3 regions of the Zestomonas ipomoeae genome follow, and region 3 is predicted to be linked to each of the others. Evidence: predicted binding sites of a transcription regulator. Region 3 holds the regulator's gene; each other region holds the start of a gene.

Region 1 (6,819 bases), on a different contig from region 3:
AGTCCTTGAGGTCCTCGCCGGGCAGCTCGCGGGAGAGCAGTTGCGCTGCACCGCGGATGCCGCCCAGGGGATTCTTGATCTCGTGGGCCAGGCCCCGTACCAGCAGCTTGGTGGTTTCCTGCTTGGACAGCTGGGCCTCTTCTTTGGTGATGCGCAACAGGCGATCACGCGGGTGCACTTCCAGCAGCAGCAGGGTGGCACCGCGGTTGAGAATCGGCGTCACCGCGTAGTCCACTGTCAGGCTGTGCCCCGACAGCGAGGTCAGCATGGCCTCGCGCTTGGTGAAGGGATGCGCCTGCTCCACGGCATGGCGCAGCGCGGCCAGGGCCTCGGGTGATTCGGTGAATAGCTCGCTGATGAACTGCCCGTGGCTGCGCTGGCCGCTGACGGCCAGCAGCATCTCCGCCGCCGGGTTCATGTACTCGAGGCGCAGGTCCGCGTTGAGCAGGATGGTCGCGGTGGTCAGGTTGTCCAGCAGCAGGCGATGTAGGGCGTCGTTGATCATAGGTCGGGCATCCGGCGATGGGCTGGAAAATGCAAGAAGCAAACCAAAGCCCCGAAAAGACGCGCGCAATGTGCTGCGCTAGACCCAAAGGCCGCGTTTCGGCGCAGGCGAGCAGGCGGGCGGCGAACCAAAACAGGGAGAGTATAGAAAGCGGTGCAGTCGCAGGCACCAAAATGGTGCAGTGACTTTCGCAATGGGATCGGCGGGCGGGACTGTCAGGGCGCGCGGGTGCGACCAGCCCGAGGGCGGCCGCACGGCGTTCAGATGAAGGGCACGAAGGGGATGTCCTTCTTCTCCGGTGGTTTGTCCTTCAGCGGGCACTCCGGCCGCACGCCGTAGTCGGCCTTCTTGCAGGGGTTGGCCAAGCGTTTCTGCGCCAGTGAAATGCGCTTCATGTGGAAGGGCTGGCTGGGCGTGCGCTCCAGGGTGCGGCCCTGGGCATCGAGGATTTCCACGGCGAGCTGATGGGTGCCGCGGTCCAGGTTTTCCAGCGGGAACACCGGGCTGCGGCCAGGCTCGCTGACCGGCTGGCCGTCGAGGATCAGCCGGTAGTGATGGCCGTCCATCAGGCCGGGCTCGCTGGTGACGCTGACGATCAGGTTGCCCGTGTTGTCGCGAATGGTGGCATCGGGCTCCGGCACCAGGATGCGCAGCACCTGGTAGCTGGGTAGCGGCGGCGGCTCCGCGTAGGGGTCGAAGGTAGCGGGAGGGACCGCCACGGCCGGCATCTCGTTAGACGGCGCCAGCTCGATGCGCTCGGCCTGGCCGGAACGCGGCTGGTCGGTGAAGACGCGGTTTCCCTCTTCGTCGATATAGGTGTAGACCCCGGCGAAAGCCGGCTGCATCAGCAGCAGGCACAACAGCAACAGTGTTCGCATGATCAGGGTGCCGGATTTCCGAGATGGACCCGCTGGATGGTGAAGGTCTCGGCCGGGCTCTGCTGGATCGGCTTGTCGCCAGCCAGCACTTCCACGGCAAGGCTGTGCTCGCCGCGTGCCGCTTCGGTGACCTGCAGGCGTGGCACGTTGCTCGGCTGGCCGTGGGGCTCGCCATCGAGCAGCAGGCGCAAGCTGTGACCGGGGCGCAGGCGCGGTTCGATCTGCACGCCGACGCTGAAGGTGCCGTTGTTGGCGCGCAGGGCTTCGTCGTCGGGAATGCCGGTCAGGGCCAGCGTACTGTAGGGCGCGCCGCCCTGATCCTGGTCCTGCTCCGCAGTGGTGGCCGGCTGTATGTCCGGCGGCGGCTCCACCGTATTGGTCGGCGGCAGCGTGACCTGTTCGGCGCCGACGCCTTCAGGTGGCTGGTTGGTGAACACCGTGTTGCCCTTGGCGTCGGTGTACTTGTAGATCTCGGCGCTGGCCGGCAGGGCCAGGGCAGCGAGCAGGCAGGTAGTGAGCAGGCGCATGGCGCTCTCCGGAGGATGCACGGCGTTAAGCCTTGCACTAGGTGGGCGTGCTGGCAAGTTCGAAGGTGTGGGGCTGTGATCGGTTTTGCCTGGGAGGGGGAGAGAGTGGGGCTTGGAGCCCTTTTGGCGTGGGTGGGTTTGGCAAGCGAATAACTTGCCAGTCCGATATCAATAATCCCTTGTCCGACGCATCCAAAGCCCCAAAAGAAAAGGCCTCCCGAAGGAGGCCTCTCTTTAGGCTGCCGGCTGGCTTAGACGCTGTAGTACAGGTCGTATTCCAGCGGGTGCACGAAGGTGCGCACCTTGATCTCTTCTTCGCTCTTCAGCTCGATGTAGGCATCGATGAAGTCGTCGGAGAACACGCCGCCCTTGGTCAGGAACGCGCGGCCCTTGTCCAGCTCTTCCAGGGCCTCTTTCAGGCTGCCGCAAACCTGCGGGATTTCCTTGGCCTCTTCCGGCGGCAGGTCGTACAGGTTCTTGTCGGCGGCATCGCCGGGGTGGATCTTGTTCTGGATGCCGTCCAGGCCGGCCATCAGCAGGGCGGCGAAGGCCAGGTAGGGGTTGGCCGCCGGGTCCGGGAAGCGCGCTTCGATGCGGCGGGCTTTCGGGCTGTTGACGTACGGGATGCGGATCGAGGCGGAGCGGTTGCGGGCCGAGTAGGCCAGCATGACCGGTGCTTCGAAGCCCGGGACCAGGCGCTTGTAGGAGTTGGTCGACGGGTTGGTGAAGCCGTTCAGGGCCTTACCGTGCTTGATGATGCCGCCGATGAAGTACAGAGCGGTTTCGGACAGGCCGGCATAGCCTTCGCCAGCGAAGGTGTTCTTGCCGTCCTTGCCGATGGACAGGTGCACGTGCATGCCCGAACCGTTGTCGCCGTACAGGGGCTTGGGCATGAAGGTGGCGGTCTTGCCGTAGGCATCGGCCACGTTGTGCACGCAGTACTTGAGGATCTGGACTTCGTCAGCCTTGGCGACCAGGGTGTTGAACTTCACGCCGATCTCGTTCTGGCCGGCAGTCGCCACTTCGTGGTGGTGAACTTCGATGACCAGGCCCATCTCTTCCATGGCGTTGCACATGGCGGTACGGATTTCGTGGTCGTGGTCGACCGGGGCAACCGGGAAGTAGCCGCCCTTGACGCCCGGACGGTGGCCCTTGTTGCCGCCTTCCACGTCCTGGTCGGTCATCCAGGAAGCCTGCTCGGAGTAGATCTTGAACATCGAGCCGGAGATGTCGGACTTGAACTTCACTTCGTCGAAGATGAAGAACTCGGGTTCCGGGCCGACGAACACGGTGTCGCCGATACCGGTGCTCTTCAGGTACTCCTCGGCGCGGCGGGCGATGGCGCGCGGGTCGCGGTCGTAGCCTTGCATGGTGCTCGGCTCGATGATGTCGCAGACCAGGATCAGGGTCGGCTCTTCGGTGAACGGGTCGAGCACGGCGGTGCTGTCGTCCGGCATCAGGATCATGTCGGAGGCTTCGATGCCCTTCCAGCCGGCGATGGAGGAACCGTCGAACATCTTGCCATGCTCGAAGAAATCGTCATCGGCATCGCGGGCGGGCATGGTCACATGCTGCTGCTTGCCTTTGGTATCGGTGAAGCGCAGATCAATCCACTTCACATCGTTATCTTTAATCAGTTGAAGCGACTTCGACATGGTGTCCTCCAGGTGAACGGAAGCAGAATGCTTGCTTCCAAAATAAGGTGAAGCCGGGCCGGAATACTCCGCTTGGGCAACCTGCCTCACAAGGGAGCAAATTGCATGCCACTGCCCCGTAATGGGCAGAAGGGCTAAAACTCAGGCGTAGCGGGGATTGCACGGATATTTTGGTGCACTGTCTGCACGATTTAAGTGCGCCAAGGAAGTGTAGTGCACCAAAATGGTTCGGCTTGGGAGAATGATGCGATTGCTGATTAAACCTTGAGCAATTTCCGCTATAATCCGCGCCCCTGTTTTTCGGCCATCCCGCCGGGCGCTGTCATTCATGAAGCTGATCGTCAAAGTCTTCGCGGAAATCACCATCAAGAGCCGGCCGGTGCGCAAGCATTTCATCCGCCAGTTGTCGAAGAACATCCGCACCGTGCTGCGCGATCTCGACTCGGACCTGGCGGTCGAAGGCGTCTGGGACAACCTCGAGGTGGAAACCGCGGTCACCGAGCCGAAGCTACTGCGCGAGATGATCGAGCGGCTGACCTGCGTGCCCGGCATCGCGCACTTCCTCGAAGTGCACGAGTACCCGCTGGGCGATTTCGACGACATCCTCGCCAAATGCACCGCGCACTTCGCCGACCAGCTGCCCGGCAAGATCTTCGCCGTGCGCTGCAAGCGCGCCGGCAAGCATTCCTTCACCTCCATGGAGGTCGAGCGCTACATCGGTGGCTGCCTGCGCCAACAGTGCGGTGCCGCCGGTATTTCGCTGAAGGCGCCGGAAGTCGAAGTGCGCATGGAGATTCGCGACCAGCGCCTGTTCATCATCCATCACCAGCACGAAGGCCTGGGCGGTTACCCGCTGGGCTCGCTGGAGCAGACCCTGGTGCTGATGTCCGGCGGCTTCGATTCCACCGTGGCCGCCTACCAGATGATGCGCCGCGGGCTGATGACGCATTTCTGCTTCTTCAACCTCGGCGGCCGCGCCCATGAGCTGGGGGTGATGGAAGTCGCCCACTACCTCTGGGAGAAGTTCGGCCGCTCGCAGCGCGTGCTGTTCATCAGCGTGCCGTTCGAGGAAGTGGTCGGCGAGATCCTCGGCAAGGTCGACAACAGCCAGATGGGTGTGGTGCTCAAGCGCATGATGCTGCGTGCCGCCACCCGCATCGCCGAACGCCTGAAACTGGATGCGTTGGTCACCGGCGAGGCGATTTCCCAGGTGTCCAGCCAGACCCTGCCGAATCTCTCGGTGATCGACTCGGCGACCGACATGCTGGTGCTGCGTCCGCTGATCGCCAGCCACAAGCAGGACATCATCGATACCGCTACCCTTATTGGCACCGCCGAGTTCGCCAAGCATATGCCCGAGTACTGCGGGGTGATTTCGGTGAACCCGACCACCCGCGCCAAGCGCCACCGCATCGAGCACGAGGAGTCGCAGTTCGACATGGCGATCCTCGAACGCGCGCTGGAGCGTGCCCGCCAGGTGACTATCGACCGGGTGATCGACGAACTGGGCGAGGACGTGCGGGTCGAGGAAGTGAGCGAGGCCCTGGCGGGCCAGATCGTGCTGGATATTCGCCACCCGGACGCCCAGGAAGACGATCCGCTGGAGTTGCCCGGCGTCGAGGTGCAACCCCTGCCGTTCTACGCGATCAATAGCAAATTCAAGGAACTGGATGCCAATCGCCAGTACTTGTTGTTCTGCGACAAAGGCGTGATGAGTCGCCTGCATGCCCACCACCTGTTGAGTGAGGGACATGCCAATGTACGTGTTTATCGCCCGCATTAAGCGTGCCGGCCTGCTCGGTGGCAGCATTCGCCATCGCCCTCCCGACCTGCTGTAACGGAATCTGCATGAACGACCTGCAGCCTTGCAGCCTGAAGCTTTTCTTTTAAGAGATAGAACCCAGTGATCGAGAATCTCCGCAACATCGCCATCATCGCCCACGTCGACCATGGCAAGACCACCCTCGTCGACAAGCTGCTCAAGCTGTCCGGCACCCTTGACCGCAAGGAAGCCGAAAGCGAACGCGTGATGGATTCCAACGACCAGGAAAAGGAGCGCGGCATTACCATCCTGGCGAAGAACACCGCCATCAAGTGGAACGGCTACAACATCAACATCGTCGACACCCCCGGCCACGCCGACTTCGGTGGCGAGGTGGAGCGCGTGATGTCGATGGTCGACTCGGTGCTGCTGGTGGTCGACGCCCAGGACGGCCCCATGCCGCAGACCCGCTTCGTGACCCAGAAGGCGTTCAAGGCCGGCCTGCGTCCGATCGTGGTGGTGAACAAGATCGACCGCCCCGGCGCGCGTCCGGACTGGGTCATCGACCAGATCTTCGACCTGTTCGACAACCTCGGCGCCACCGACGAGCAGCTGGACTTCCCGATCGTCTACGCCTCGGCCCTGAACGGCATCGCCGGCATGGACCACGAGAAGATGGACGACAACATGGACGCGCTGTTCCAGGCGATCATCGACCACGTGCCGGCGCCGGTCGTCGACGTCGACGGTCCGTTCCAGATGCAGATCTCCCAGCTCGACTACAACAGCTTCCTCGGCGTGATCGGCATCGGCCGCATCACCCGCGGCAAGATCAAGTCCAACACCCCGGTGGTGGCGGTCAGCGACGACGGCAGCCGCCGCAACGGCCGCATCCTGAAGATCATGGGCCACTCCGGCCTGCAGCGCGTCGAAGTCGCCGAGGCCGAAGCCGGCGATATCGTCTGCGTGTCCGGCATGGAAGAGCTGTTCATCTCCGACACCCTGTGCGACCCGCAGAACGTCGAGGCCCTGCCGCCGCTGACCGTCGACCAGCCGACCGTGAGCATGACCTTCCAGGTCAACGACTCGCCGTTCGCCGGCAAGGAAGGCAAGTTCGTCACCAGCCGCAACATCAAGGAGCGCCTCGAGAAGGAGCTGCTGCACAACGTGGCGCTGCGTGTCGAACAGGGCGACAGTCCTGAGAAGTTCAAGGTGTCCGGCCGCGGCGAACTGCACCTGTCGGTACTGATCGAAACCATGCGCCGCGAAGGCTTCGAAATGGCCGTTGGCCGTCCGGAAGTGGTGATCATCGAGAACGAGGCCGGCGAGAAGCAGGAGCCCTACGAGAACGTCACCATCGACATCGAAGAGCAGCACCAGGGCTCGGTGATGGAGCAGATGGGCCTGCGCAAGGGCGATCTCTCCAACATGATCCCCGACGGCAAGGGTCGCGTGCGCCTGGAATACACCATCCCGGCGCGCGGCCTGATCG
Region 2 (6,819 bases), on a different contig from region 3:
GGGCGCCAGGGCGTCTCCGGGCAGTGGCTGATGAACTATCAGAGATTTCTCTCCCAGTTGGAAACCGCCATAGGCCAGCAGAGTCAAAGCGTTGACTGGAACCGCAGCAACCTCGCCAAGGCGCGGGAGATCTGGCAGCAGCGCCATGCACGTCTGGAAGGTCTGCGCAAACTGGTGCAGCGCTACCTCGATGAGGCGCGTCGCGTCGAGGACAAGCGCGAGCAGAAGCTGCTCGACGAGCTGGCCCAGCGGCTGCCGCGCCAGGAGCGGGACTGATTCGGGGGACCCCTCTATGACGGGGTTTGCATCGGTGGGATAGAAATCCTGTGCATCGCCGCTGGCGGTGGCGTTCGCTTGGCGCAATCGGCATAGTGTCGCCCCCGACGGTACCGGACGGATTTCTTCGACCGGGTTGCTCAAGGCCTGGGTCGATGCTACATCTTCAGCATGCGCAATCGCATCAACAAGGAGTTATAAATGGCTATCACCTCGCTGCCCTCTAACGATGGGCAAGAGTTGACCATCCTCATTCAGGGGCGTTTCGATTTCGGTGCGCATCAGGAATTTCGCGATTCCTATGAACGGGTGAACATCACGCCGAAAAGCTATGTGGTCGACCTCAAGGGCACCACCTACCTCGATAGCTCCGCACTCGGCATGCTGCTGCTGCTGCGTGATCACGCCGGGGGCGACAATGCCCAGATCCGCCTGATCAACTGCAACCCCGACGTGCGCAAGATCCTTGCCATTTCCAACTTCGAACAGCTGTTCCAGATCGCCTGAACAGGGGCACGCCGATGGCCGAGCGTTTGTCCATCCTGATCGCCGAGGACAATGCTGCCGACCGAATGCTCCTGTCGACCATCGTCAGCCGCCAGGGTCACCGGGTGCTCACCGCTGCCAATGGGCTGGAGGCGGTCTCGTTGTTCCAGCAGGAGCATCCGCAGCTGGTGCTGATGGATGCTCTGATGCCGGTGATGGATGGCTTCGAGGCGGCGCGAAGGATCAAGCAGATCGCTGGCGAGGAGCTGGTGCCGATCATCTTCCTCACCTCGTTGACCGAGGGCGAAGCCCTGGTGCGCTGCCTGGAGGCCGGTGGCGACGATTTTCTCGCCAAGCCCTACAACCGGGTGATCCTCGAGGCCAAGATCAATGCCATGGATCGCCTGCGTCGGCTGCAGGCCACCGTGTTGCAACAGCGCGACCTGATCGCCAAGCACAACGAACACCTGATGACCGAGCAGCGGGTGGCCAAGGCGGTCTTCGACAAGGTGGCGCATTCCGGCTGCCTCAGTTCTCCGAACATTCGCTACCTGCAATCGCCCTATGCGCTGTTCAACGGCGACCTGTTGCTGGCGGCGTTCAAGCCCTCCGGTGGCATGCATGTGCTGCTCGGCGATTTCACCGGCCATGGCCTGCCGGCGGCCATCGGCGCGATGCCGCTGGCCGAGGTGTTCTACGGCATGACGGCCAAGGGCTTCTCCATGGGGGAAATCCTTCGGGAGATGAACGCCAAGCTCAAGCGCATCTTGCCGGTGGGGGTCTTCTGCTGCGCCACGATGCTCAATCTCAGCTTTCAGCGGCGGGTGGTCGAGGTATGGAACGGCGGCCTGCCGGATGGCTACCTGCGACGCATGGGCAGCGGCGAACGCATCGCCCTGGTGTCGAGGCATTTGCCACTGGGGGTTTTGGAACCGACGGCGTTCGATGACAAGTACGAGGTCTATCCGCTCGACCTTGGGGATCGCCTTTTCCTGCTGTCCGACGGCGTGCTGGAGGCCTGCGACAGCAGCGGCCAGCTGTTCGGCGAGAATCGCCTGATTGAGGTGTTCGAGGCCAATCGCCAGCCGGAGCGGCTGTTCGAGGAAATCCAGCAGGCGCTGCTGTCGTTCCACGGCGAGGTGCAGGACGACATCAGCATGGTCGAGATCAGCCTGGTCGAGGAAAGCCTGCTGACCCGACCGCAACTGTCTTTCTCCGATAGCGGCCAGAGCAGTCCGCTGGACTGGTCCGCCAGTTTCGAGTTCCGAGCCGAAACCCTGAAGCGCTTCAATCCGCTGCCGTTCCTGTTGCAGCTGTTGCTGGAGGTGCGAGGCTTGCGGGCGCAGGGCGGGGCCTTGTACACGGTGCTTGCCGAGCTGTATTCGAACGCCCTGGAACACGGCGTCATGGGGCTGGATTCGGCGCTCAAGCGAGATGCCCAGGGCTTTGCCCAGTACTACCGCGAGCGCAGTGCGCGCCTTTGCAAGCTGCAGGAAGGCTACGTGCGTTTTCATCTGGAGCTGCAGCCAGAGCAGGGTGGCGGTCGCCTGATCATCCGGGTCGAGGACAGTGGCCCGGGCTTCGATGTGAAGCGCATGCTCGAGCAACAATTGTCGAACGATCGGCTCAGCGGCAGGGGGCTGACACTGGTACGCAATCTGACCGAAGGCTTTACCTGGCAGCCGGATGGACGGGGGGTCTGCGTGGAGTTTTGCTGGTCCGCTCAGGCATAATCTAGCGTTTCGCCATCATGGCCTGCGCAGCGTGCGGCCTTGATGTTTCAGGCAGGCTCAGGGGGTCTGCATTGCCTCATTTGGAGTGACCCGGTGTCCGAATCTCATCTCGACAATGCCGTCTTGGCCGCCTTGCAGGATGTCATGGAAGACGAGTACCCGGTTTTGCTGGATACCTTCCTGGCGGATTCCGAAGAGCGGCTGCGGCTGCTCCAGCAGGCCCGCGAAGACGCCGACGCTCAGGCCCTGCGCCTGGCAGCGCACAGTTTCAAAGGCAGTTGCAGCAACATGGGCGCGCCCATGCTCTCGGGGCTGTGCCGGCGGCTCGAAGAAGCGGCCCGCCGTGAACGGCTCGACCAGGCCCCCGCCTTGATCGAGCAGATCGAGCGGGAATTCGCCATCATCCGCATCCTGCTCAAGTCCGAACGGCAACGCTATCGCCCCTGACCGGGCTGCGGCGGCCACGGTGTCTGTCAAACCGTTGCCCGTTCGAGTTGGCCCACCCCTTGCTATATCACTGGCACGATCCAACCCGAACGGAGAGTGCACATGTCTGCCGCACCCGATCTGCTCCTCAAGGCTGCGCCTGAGGTAAAACCCAAGGCGCCGCCTGCCAAGGCCCCGGCGAAGGCTGCCGAGCCCAGCAAGGACGGGGCTTCCGACTTCGCCCAGGTCTATGCCAAGGAACGTCAGGCCAAGGCTGCCGAGCGCAGCGAAGGCTCGTCCAAGGCCGCTGAGGACAAGCCGAAGAAGGCCGAGTCGAGCGAGGATGCCGACGATCCTTCTGCCGCCGTGACACCTCCGGTTGCCGATAGCGGCAATGCCTTGCCGGCCGAGCCCGAGGCGATCGACCCGCTGCTGTTGATGGGCATGGCCGGCCAGCAGGCGGAAGACGCCCCGGACCTCGACCCTGAATTGGCCGAGGGGGAGGAGGCGGCCTTGCTGCCGGTATCGACCGCCGTGCTCGGTACGCCAGTGGCCAAGCCGGCCGAAGTCATCGCCGAATTCGAACCCGAGCAGCAGGCCGCGCCCTTGCTGCGCATGGCCGTCGACCCGCAGGCCGAGGCCAAGTCGGCTGCCCAGCAGACCATGGCCGCTACCGGCAGCGCCCAGGGCGCGGCGAACGCCAGCCAGGGCCTGGGCAACGCCTTGGCGGCTTTCGCCGACCCGCGCGAGACGGTCGGCAAAGCGGATGCCAAGGTGGAATTGCCGGCCGGCGATTTTGCCGGCGAACTGCTCGAGAGTCTCAAGGAGGCTCCGGGCAATAGCGCCCGCAGCGAGGATTTCGCCGGCAAGCTCAACGCCCTGAGCCAAGCCATCTCGCAGCAGACCGCACAGATTGCACGGCCGACGCCGGTGGTGCCTGGCCAGCCAGTACCCATGCAGCAAGGCGTGTGGAGCGAAGCGGTGGTCGACCGGGTGATGTGGATGTCCAGCCAGAACCTCAAGTCCGCTGAAATCCAGCTGGACCCGGCCGAACTTGGACGCCTGGAAGTGCGTATCCACATGACCCAGGACCAGACCCAGGTGACCTTCGCCAGCCCCCACGCCCATGTTCGCGATGCGCTCGAAGGCCAGATGCATCGCCTGCGTGAGCTGTTTTCCCAGCAGGGCATGAACATGCTCGATGTGAACGTGTCGGACCAGTCCCTGGCGCGTGGCCAGCAGCAGGAGCAGGGAGGCGACGGCCGCGGTCGCGGTGGGGCGCCGGGTCGCCTGCTTGGCGAGGTCGAAGGCGACCTGCCGTTGGCTTCGAGCGAGCTGCGCAGCAGTGTTGTCAGTAGCGGGAGGGGGCTGGTGGACTACTACGCCTGAGTTGCCCCAGCCTCGCTGAACTAGACTTGATTTCGCCCGGCCCTCGAATGAGCGCCGGGCGAAGTCGTTCCAGGAGCAGGCGTTCGCCGAGGAAACTCCCCGCGCCCTGGCCGCGGGATATTGTTAAGCTGGCATAACACTTGCTCCGCCCCCTTGGAGCACTGGAACTTCCTAATTTCTGACGGATTTTTGGCATGGCGAAGAAAGAAGCACCGGAAGCCCCGTCGGGAGAGCCCAAGGCCCCCGGCAAAAGCAAGCTCAAGCTCATCCTGCTGATCGTGGTGCTGTTGCTGGTCGCAATTGGCTTGTCCGTGGGGGCGACCTGGTTCTTCCTTGGCAAGGGCGGCGAGGCAAAGCCCCATGAAGAAGAGCAGGTCAGTGCCGCGCCGGTGAAGCAGCCAGCGATCTACGAGGAGTTGGTGCCGGCGTTCGTGGTCAACTACAGCTACAAGGGGCGGCAGCGCTACATGCAGGTCAGCGTGGCGCTGATGGCCCGCGACCAGGCTGCCCTGGAGGCGTTGAAGGTGCATATGCCGGTGCTGCGCAACCGTCTGGTCATGCTGTTTTCCGCCCAGGACTTCGAAACCCTCGGCACATCGGTAGGGCGGGAAATGCTGCGCCAGCAAGCCACCGCCAGCGTTCAGGAGTTGGCGCAGAAGGAAGTGGGTAAACCGGTGATCGAGCAAGTGCTCTTCACTAATTTCGTGCTGCAGTAGGATTCCCTATGGCCGTGCAAGATCTGCTATCCCAGGACGAGATCGACGCGCTACTCCATGGCGTCGACGACGGCCTGGTCGAAACCGAAACCGCCGCCGAGCCGGGCAGCGTCAAGAGCTATGATCTCACCAGCCAGGACCGCATCGTGCGCGGGCGCATGCCCACCCTGGAGATGATCAACGAGCGCTTCGCCCGCTACACCCGCATCAGCATGTTCAATCTGCTGCGTCGCTCTGCCGACGTGGCGGTAGGCGGCGTGCAGGTGATGAAGTTCGGTGAATACGTTCATTCGCTCTACGTGCCCACCAGCCTCAACCTGGTGAAGATGAAGCCTCTGCGCGGCACCGGGCTGTTCATCCTCGACGCCAAGCTGGTGTTCAAGCTGGTGGACAACTTCTTCGGCGGTGACGGCCGCCACGCCAAGATCGAGGGCCGCGAGTTCACGCCCACCGAGTTGCGCGTGGTGCGCATGGTGCTGGACCAGGCCTTCATCGATATGAAGGAAGCCTGGCACGCGGTGCTGGACGTCAACTTCGAGTACATCAACTCGGAGGTGAATCCGGCGCTGGCGAACATCGTCAGCCCCAGCGAAGTCATCGTGGTTTCCACGTTCCATATCGAACTGGACGGCGGTGGCGGCGATCTGCACGTGACCATGCCCTATTCGATGATCGAACCGATCCGCGAGATGCTCGACGCCGGCTTCCAGTCGGATGTCGACGACCAGGACGAGCGCTGGGTCAAGGCCCTGCGCGAAGACATCCTCGACGTCAGCGTGCCGATGAGCGCCAGCGTGGTTCGCCGCCAGTTGCGCCTGCGCGACATCCTGCACATGCAGGTCGGCGACGTGATCCCGGTGGAAATGCCGGAAAACATGATCATGCGCGCCAATGGCGTGCCGGCCTTCAAGGTCAAGCTGGGGGCCCACAAGGGCAATCTGGCGCTACAGGTTCTCGAGCCGGTCGAGCGCATGCGCTGACCGACGCCCGATCGACATAGACAACAGCCCGCCGAGGACAACCGATGGCAGACGAAAACGAACCCACTTCCCCGGAAGAGCAGGCCCTCGCCGATGAGTGGGCGGCCGCCCTGGCCGAAGCCGGCGACGACGCCAACCAGGACGATATCGATGCAATGATGGCGCAAGGCGCTGGCGGGGGCGGTGCGCCCGCAGCACCGCTGGCGCCGATGGAAGAGTTCGGCAGCTCGCCGAAGGCCGGCAGCGCCCCGGTCAGCCTGGATGGGCCGAACCTGGATGTGATCCTGGACATCCCGGTGTCGATATCCATGGAGGTCGGCAACACCGAAATCACCATTCGCAACCTGCTGCAGCTCAACCAGGGCTCGGTGATCGAACTCGATCGCCTGGCGGGCGAGCCGCTCGACGTGCTGGTCAACGGTACGCTGATCGCCCATGGCGAGGTGGTGGTGGTCAACGAGAAATTCGGCATCCGCCTGACCGATGTCATCAGCCCCAGCGAACGCATCAAGAAGCTGCGCTAAGACCATGAAGAAACTATTTGCCCTACTACTGCTGTTGCCCCTGTTTGCCCTGGCCGCCGAACCGCAGGCCCAGGCGGCGACGCCGATGGCCGCCAGTAGCATCGGCGGGCAACTGGTGCAGCTGTTGCTCGGATTGCTGGTGGTGGTCGGGCTGATCTTCCTGCTGGCCTGGGTCATGCGTCGGGTGCAGCAGGTCGGCCCGCGTGGCAACCAGGTCATCAAGCTATTGGCCAACCAGGCCCTGGGACCGCGCGAGCGGTTGTTGCTGGTGCAGGTTGGTAGCGAGCAG
Region 3 (6,819 bases):
CCCAGCATGCGTCCGAAGACGAATGCTCGGGGCTGGCGGACGCGGACCTGATGGCACGCGAGCTGCCCGAACTGGACCTGTTCCATCCCTGGTCGATCACCCCCGAACAGGCCATCGAAAGGGCGTTGTCCTGCGAAGCGGCTGCTTTCGATACCGATTCGCGCATCAAGAATGCCGACGGCACCACCCTCAATACCCATCGTGGCTGCCGGGTCTATGGCAACAGCCATGGGTTCATCGGCGGTTATGCCAGTACCCGCCACAGCCTGAGCTGCGTGATGATCGCCGAGGGCGAAGGACAGATGCAGCGCGACTACTGGTACGACGTCAGCCGCCAGGGCGAGGCCCTGGCCGATGCTACCCAGATTGGCCGCCGTGCCGCCGAGCGCGCGGTCTGTCGTCTCGGTGCCCGTCCGGTGGCCACCTGCGAGGTTCCGGTGCTGTTTGCCGCGGAAGCCGCCACTGGTCTGTTCGGTCATTTTCTCGCCGCTATTTCGGGCGGCAACCTGTATCGCAAATCGTCGTTCCTCGAAGGCGCGCTGGGGCAGCGGCTGTTCCCCGAATGGCTGAGCCTGGACGAACGTCCGCACATCCCCCGCGCGCTGGGCAGCGCGGCATTCGATAGCGATGGCCTGGCCACCTACGCCAAGCCCTTCGTACAGGACGGCGAACTGGTTTCCTACGTGCTCGGCACCTATTCCGGGCGCAAGCTGAACCTACCCAGCACGGCCAATGCCGGCGGCGTGCACAACCTGTTCGTCAGCCACGGCGACGAGGGCCAGGCCGCGCTGATCCGCCGCATGGGTCGGGGTCTGCTGGTGACCGAGCTGATGGGGCAGGGGCTGAATATGGTCACCGGCGACTATTCGCGGGGAGCCGGTGGTTATTGGGTGGAAAACGGCGAAATCCAGTTCCCCGTCCAGGAGGTGACCATCGCCGGCAACCTGCGCGATATGTTCCGCCAGATCCTGGCGGTGGGCAGCGACCTGGAGCTGCGCAGCAACATCCGCACAGGGTCAGTGCTGATCGAGAAGATGACGGTGGCAGGCAGTTAGCGGCGGGCCGGGCGGCAGCGATGCGTGCTGCCCTATTCCTCTTCTTCGAAGCGGTTATTGATCAGCTCGATCAGCGCGCTCAGCGCTTCTTCCTCCTGCTCGCCTTCAGTGTGCAGGTAGATGTCGGTGCCCTTGCCGGCGGCGAGCATCATCACCGACATGATGCTCTTGCCGTCCACCAGGCTCTGCGGGTTCCGACCAATCCGTACGTGGCAGGGAAAGCGCCCGGCGACGCCAACGAATTTGGCGGCCGCTCGCGCATGCAGGCCCAGCTTGTTGATGATGGTTATCTCGCAGGCGGGCATCGCGCTTGAATCCTTCTAACTAAGGTCGCGGTGTCGGACCTGAACGTTCTTCAATGGTTGTTTGAGCGCGCGGCCGAGACGTTCGGCCAGGTACACCGAGCGGTGGTGGCCGCCGGTGCAGCCAATGGCAATGGTCACATACGCACGGTTGCTGGCCGCGAAGCGTGGCAGCCACTTATGCAGGTAGGCTTGGATATCCTGGAACATCTCCTCTACGTCGGGCTGGGCCGCCAGATAATCGATGACCGGCTGATCCAGCCCCGAGAAATCACGCAGGTCGGGTTTCCAGTAGGGATTGGGTAGACAGCGGACATCGAATACCAGGTCGGCATCGATCGGCATGCCGCGCTTGAAGCCGAACGATTCGACCAGAAAGGCGGTGCCCGGTTCCGGCTTGTTCAGCAGGCGGACCTTGATGCTATCGCGCAGCTGATAGAGATTCAGATGGGTGGTGTCGATCTTCAGGTCGGCCAGGTCCGAAATCGGACCCAGCAGCTGCGCCTCATCCTGGATGGCTTCGGCCAGCGAGCGGTTCTCATCGGTCAGCGGATGGCGTCGGCGGGTTTCCGAGAAGCGCTTGAGCAGGGCTTCGTCATCGGCGTCCAGATAGAGTACGTCGCACTGGATATGGCGGGCGCGCACCTCGTCGAGCAACTCGGGAAAGCGCTGCAGGTGGCTGGGCAGGTTGCGCGCATCGATGGAAACGGCGACCTGGGGTTGCAATAGTTCGGTATGCAGCAGGGCCCGTTCGGCCAACTCCGGGAGCAGGCCGGCCGGCAGATTGTCGATGCAGTAAAAGCCGTTATCCTCCAGCACATCGAGGGCGGTGCTCTTGCCCGAGCCGGAGCGGCCGCTGACGATGATCAAGCGCATGTCGGACCCTTACGAGTTGTTCTGCACGTCCACTACCACCTGATACAGGTCTTCACTGCTCGGTGCCTGGCGCAGTCGCTCGCGCACCTCGCTGCGGTCGAGCATGCTGGCGATCTGGCGAAGCAGTTCCAGGTGCGCGTCGGTGGCGGCCTCCGGAACCAGCAGAACGAACAGCAGGTCCACCGGGGCGCCGTCGATGGCGTCGAAGTCCACCGGTCGATCCAGACGCAGCAACGCACTGATCGGTGCGGCACAGCCGGGTAGGCGGCAGTGGGGGATGGCGATGCCATTGCCGAAGCCGGTCGAGCCGAGTTTCTCGCGGGCGATCAGGCTCTCGAAGATGTCCTGCGCATCGAGGTCCGGTAGCTCGCGGGCAACCAAATTGGCGATCTGTTCGAGAACGCGCTTCTTGCTGCCGCCCGGCACGTTCACCAGGGAACGGCCGGGGGTCAGGATATTTTCAAGTCGGATCATAGGAAGGGGAGGTCAGCGGGCCATGGCGCCCTGCTGGCGGTCGAGCTGCTTTTCCTTGTGCTTGATCAGTTGTCGGTCGAGCTTGTCGGTGAGCAGGTCGATGGCCGCGTACATGTCCTCATGCTCGGCATTGGCGACGACCTCGGCGCCTGAAACGTGCAGGGTGGCTTCGATCTTCTGTCTGAGTTTTTCGACCGTCATGATCACCTGCACGTTGGTGATCCGGTCGAAGTGGCGCTCCAGTCGGCCGAGTTTCTCGTCGACATAGTCGCGCAGGGCGTCGGTCACATCCAGCTGATGTCCACTGATGTTGACTTGCATACCGCTTCTCCTTGTTGCCGTGTGTGTAGAGACAAGCTAACGGGCTTGCCACCGGAACACTTTGGCGTGGATCAAGTTCGCATCACATTAGTCGCTTGCGTTCGCTGGAAGGCGCTATACCGAGGGATTCACGGTATTTGGCGACTGTGCGACGGGCTACTTGAATGCCCTGTGCTTCCAGTAAACCAGCGATCTTGCTGTCGCTCAACGGCTTTTTCGGATTTTCCGCGGCGACCAGTTTTTTCAGGATGGCGCGGATCGCCGTGGACGAGCATTCGCCGCCCTCGGCGGTGCTGACGTGGCTCGAGAAGAAGTATTTCAACTCGTATATGCCGCGGGGAGTGTGCATGAATTTCTGTGTGGTAACGCGGGAAATGGTCGACTCGTGCATGCCCACGGCCTCGGCGATGTCGTGCAGTACGAGCGGCTTCATCGCTTCGTCCCCGTACTCCAGGAAGCCGCGTTGGTGCTCGACGATCTGCGTGGCGACCTTCATCAGGGTTTCGTTGCGGCTCTGCAGGCTCTTGATGAACCAGCGGGCCTCCTGCAGCTGATTGCGCATGAAGGTGTTGTCGGTACTGGAGTCGGCGCGTTTGACGAAGCCTGCGTAGTGCGGGTTGACCCGCAGGCGCGGCACCGCCTCCTGATTGAGTTCCACCAGCCAGCGCTCGTTGTGCTTGCGCACGATTACATCGGGTACTACGTATTCGGGTTCGCTGGCTTCGATCTGCGAGCCTGGCCGCGGGTTGAGGCTCTGGATCAGCTCGATCACCTGCCGCAGCTCGTCCTCCTTGAGCTTCATACGGCGCATCAACTGGCTGTAGTCGCGGCTGCCGAGCAGTTCGAGGAAGTCCCCCGCCAGGCGCTGGGCCTCGCTCAGCCAGGGGGTGCTGGCCGGCAGCTGGCGCAATTGCAGCAACAGGCACTCGCGCAGGTCGCGCGCGCCGATGCCGGCCGGCTCGAATTGCTGGATACGGTGCAGGACGGCTTCGACCTCGTCGAGTTCGATGTCGAGTTCCGGATCGAAGGCTTCGACGACCTCCTCGAGGGTTTCTTCGAGATAGCCCTGGTTATTGATGCAGTCGATCAGGGTGACGGCGATCAATCGGTCCTTGTCGGACATCGGCGCCACGTTCAGCTGCCAGAGCAGGTGGCTTTGCAGGCTTTCGCCGGCGGAGGTGCGAGTGGTGAAGTCCCACTCGTCGTCGTCACTGCTCGGTAGGCTGCTGGCGCTGGTCTGGTAGATGTCTTCCCAGGCGGTATCGACCGGCAGCTCGTTGGGAATGCGGTCATGCCATTCGCCATCCTCCAGGCTCTCCACGTCGCTGCTGGATTCCTGGAAGCTGGTTTCCTGGCTGCTGCTGTTGTCCTGGCCGTTCGGTGGGGTCTGTTCGGCGCTATCGGCCAGCGGGTCGGAGTTGTCGAAGTCGTCGCCTTCCTCCTGCCGCTCGAGCATCGGGTTGGATTCCAGGGCCTCCTGAATTTCCTGCTGCAAATCCAGGGTGGACAGTTGGAGGAGGCGGATGGCCTGTTGCAGCTGCGGGGTCATCGTCAGCTGCTGGCCCATTTTAAGGACTAGCGAAGGTTTCATACGCACCTTGTTTGCCGGCGCTCAGCGCCTTTCCACAACAGGGCGCCAGACAAGCGCCACCAGGAAGCAAATTATATGCCTGACCTCTCGGGGTTTGCCTACAACTTCGTGAGGAAAAGTTGCGCCATTACAGGCGGAACTCGTGACCCAGGTAGACTTCCTTGACCAACTGGTTGGCCAGGATGGTGTCGGCGTCGCCTTCGGCGATCAGTTGGCCGTCATTGACAATATAGGCGGTTTCGCAGATGTCCAAGGTTTCGCGCACGTTGTGATCGGTGATCAACACGCCGATGCCCTTGGCCTTGAGATGGTGGATGATCTGCTTGATGTCGCCCACCGAGATCGGGTCGACGCCCGCGAAGGGTTCGTCGAGCAGAATGAATTTCGGCTCGGTGGCCAGGGCGCGGGCGATTTCCGCACGGCGACGCTCGCCGCCGGAAAGGCTCATGCCGAGGTTGTCGCGGATGTGGCTGATGTGGAATTCCTGCAACAGGCTTTCCAGTGCCTGGCGACGGCCGGCGCGGTCCAGATCCTTGCGGGTTTCCAAGATGGCCATGATGTTGTCGGCCACGCTGAGCTTGCGAAAGATCGAGGCTTCCTGTGGCAGGTAACCGATCCCGGCACGGGCACGGCCATGCATTGGCAGGTGAGTGACGTCCTGCTGGTCGATCAGCACCCGACCTTGGTCGGCGCCGACCAGGCCGACGATCATGTAGAAGCAGGTGGTCTTGCCGGCGCCGTTGGGGCCGAGCAGGCCGACGATCTGGCCGCTGTCGATGGACAGGCTGACGTCGCGAACCACCTGGCGGCCTTTGTAGCTCTTGGCCAGGTGTTGGGCTTTGAGGGTCGCCATTACTGGGCTTGGCCTTCTTTTTTCTTCGGCTGGATGATCATATCGATGCGCGGGCGCGGCGTGGTCAGCGGCGTACCGGTGGCACGGCCGGCGTTGACGATCTGACGGCGGGTGTCATAGACGATCTTCTCGCCCTCGAAGGTGTTGCCTTCCTGGATCACCTTGGCCTGGTCGATCAATACCACGCGCTCCTTGTCGGCGAAGTACTGGATGGTCAGGCCATAGGCCTTGACGATCTGCTTGTCCTCGGCTGGCAGTTGCTCGTAGTAGGCGGGCTTGCCGACCGCGGTGAAGACTTCGATATCACCTTGCTGGTTCTGGGTGATGGTGACGGTGTTACCGGTGATCTTCAGGGTGCCCTGGGTGATCACCACGTCGCCGCGGTAGACCGCCACGCCTTGCTTGTCGTCGAGTTCCGCGCTGTCGGCCTGTACACGGATCGGTTGATCGCGGTCGCTAGGCAGTGCCCAGGCTGTCGCGCTTCCTAGCGCGGCGCTCAGGCTGAGCAGAAGGGGGAGGGTTTTAACGAACCTCATGTTGGCCTCTTACGTTGGACAGCAGGAGCATCCGGCCGTCGTTCAAATACGCTTTCATTCCCTGTGCCGTGGTCACCCCGTTGGCCGCCTCGATTCTAACGGCTTGCTGGGTTTGCGCATATTCCTTCTCGGGGAATACGGTCATGCGGCTGCTGGTGATGACGGTGGGGCGGCCCTTGGCGTCGGTACGCTCGATGCGTACGGCATCGATCAGTTCGACTTCCTTGCCCTGGGATGCCACTTCGCCGCGAGCGCTGCGCACGTGCCAGGGGTGAGGCGTGCCGCGATAGAGCAGCAGGTCGGGGTTGCTCAGCAAGGTGACGTCGCTGGCCTTGAGATGTTCGAGCTTGTCGGCGGTCATCTCATAGTGCAGGGCGCCGTCGGCCTGGAACTGCACGCTGTGGGCATTGAGCACATAGAAATCGACGGCCTTCTCGTCCACGGCAACCGGCGGTTTCTCCATGAAGCTTTCGGGGCGGATGTTCCAGTAGCCGAGTGCTGCGAACAGTGCGGCCAGTACCGAGAAAATAACGAAGAGTCGCAGTTTGCGCAGCATGCCGGGCCTATAGGTAAGCGGCCTGGGCAGCTTCGAGGCTGCCCTGGGCGCGCATGATCAGTTCGCAGAATTCCCGGGCCGCACCTTCGCCGCCGCGGGCCTGGGTGACGCCATGGGCGTGCTGGCGGACGAACGCATCGGCGCTTGCCACCGCCATGCCCAGGCCGACACGGCGGATCACCGGCAGGTCAGGCAGGTCGTCGCCCAGATAGGCCACGTGCTCGTAGCCCAATCCCAGCTCGCCGAGCAGTTCGT

What was found. Region 3 encodes sigma-54, which starts transcription at its own class of promoters, with help from an activator protein. Its sites were predicted from a motif close to ANTGGCATNNANNTTGCTNT; they were not measured.
Region 1: a site for sigma-54 is predicted at 3,659-3,678, ahead of glnA (glutamate--ammonia ligase). Genes of this name have one in related genera too.
Region 2: a site for sigma-54 is predicted at 2,989-3,008, ahead of ACWKV7_RS01605 (flagellar hook-length control protein FliK). Genes of this name have one in related genera too.

Annotation. Positions count from the first base shown of each region.
Region 1 covers NZ_JBSKHQ010000015.1:17,391-24,209, reverse strand. Annotated here, with positions in the region: gene glnL (nitrogen regulation protein NR(II)) at 1-505, opposite strand, end outside; gene ACWKV7_RS16140 (DUF4124 domain-containing protein) at 766-1,383, opposite strand; gene ACWKV7_RS16135 (DUF4124 domain-containing protein) at 1,386-1,910, opposite strand; gene glnA (glutamate--ammonia ligase) at 2,162-3,565, opposite strand; gene thiI (tRNA uracil 4-sulfurtransferase ThiI) at 3,894-5,348, shown strand; gene typA (translational GTPase TypA) at 5,469-6,819, shown strand, end outside.
Region 2 covers NZ_JBSKHQ010000001.1:368,275-375,093, reverse strand. Annotated here, with positions in the region: gene fliJ (flagellar export protein FliJ) at 1-276, shown strand, start outside; gene ACWKV7_RS01620 (STAS domain-containing protein) at 478-783, shown strand; gene ACWKV7_RS01615 (ATP-binding SpoIIE family protein phosphatase) at 798-2,495, shown strand; gene ACWKV7_RS01610 (Hpt domain-containing protein) at 2,589-2,942, shown strand; gene ACWKV7_RS01605 (flagellar hook-length control protein FliK) at 3,045-4,310, shown strand; gene fliL (flagellar basal body-associated protein FliL) at 4,505-5,026, shown strand; gene fliM (flagellar motor switch protein FliM) at 5,035-6,006, shown strand; gene fliN (flagellar motor switch protein FliN) at 6,051-6,530, shown strand; gene fliO (flagellar biosynthetic protein FliO) at 6,535-6,819, shown strand, end outside.
Region 3 covers NZ_JBSKHQ010000007.1:109,794-116,612, reverse strand. Annotated here, with positions in the region: gene pmbA (metalloprotease PmbA) at 1-1,055, shown strand, start outside; gene ACWKV7_RS10545 (HPr family phosphocarrier protein) at 1,088-1,360, opposite strand; gene rapZ (RNase adapter RapZ) at 1,376-2,233, opposite strand; gene ptsN (PTS IIA-like nitrogen regulatory protein PtsN) at 2,243-2,707, opposite strand; gene hpf (ribosome hibernation-promoting factor, HPF/YfiA family) at 2,720-3,028, opposite strand; gene ACWKV7_RS10525 (RNA polymerase factor sigma-54) at 3,111-4,619, opposite strand; gene lptB (LPS export ABC transporter ATP-binding protein) at 4,747-5,472, opposite strand; gene lptA (lipopolysaccharide transport periplasmic protein LptA) at 5,472-6,008, opposite strand; gene lptC (LPS export ABC transporter periplasmic protein LptC) at 5,995-6,564, opposite strand; gene ACWKV7_RS10505 (KdsC family phosphatase) at 6,572-6,819, opposite strand, start outside.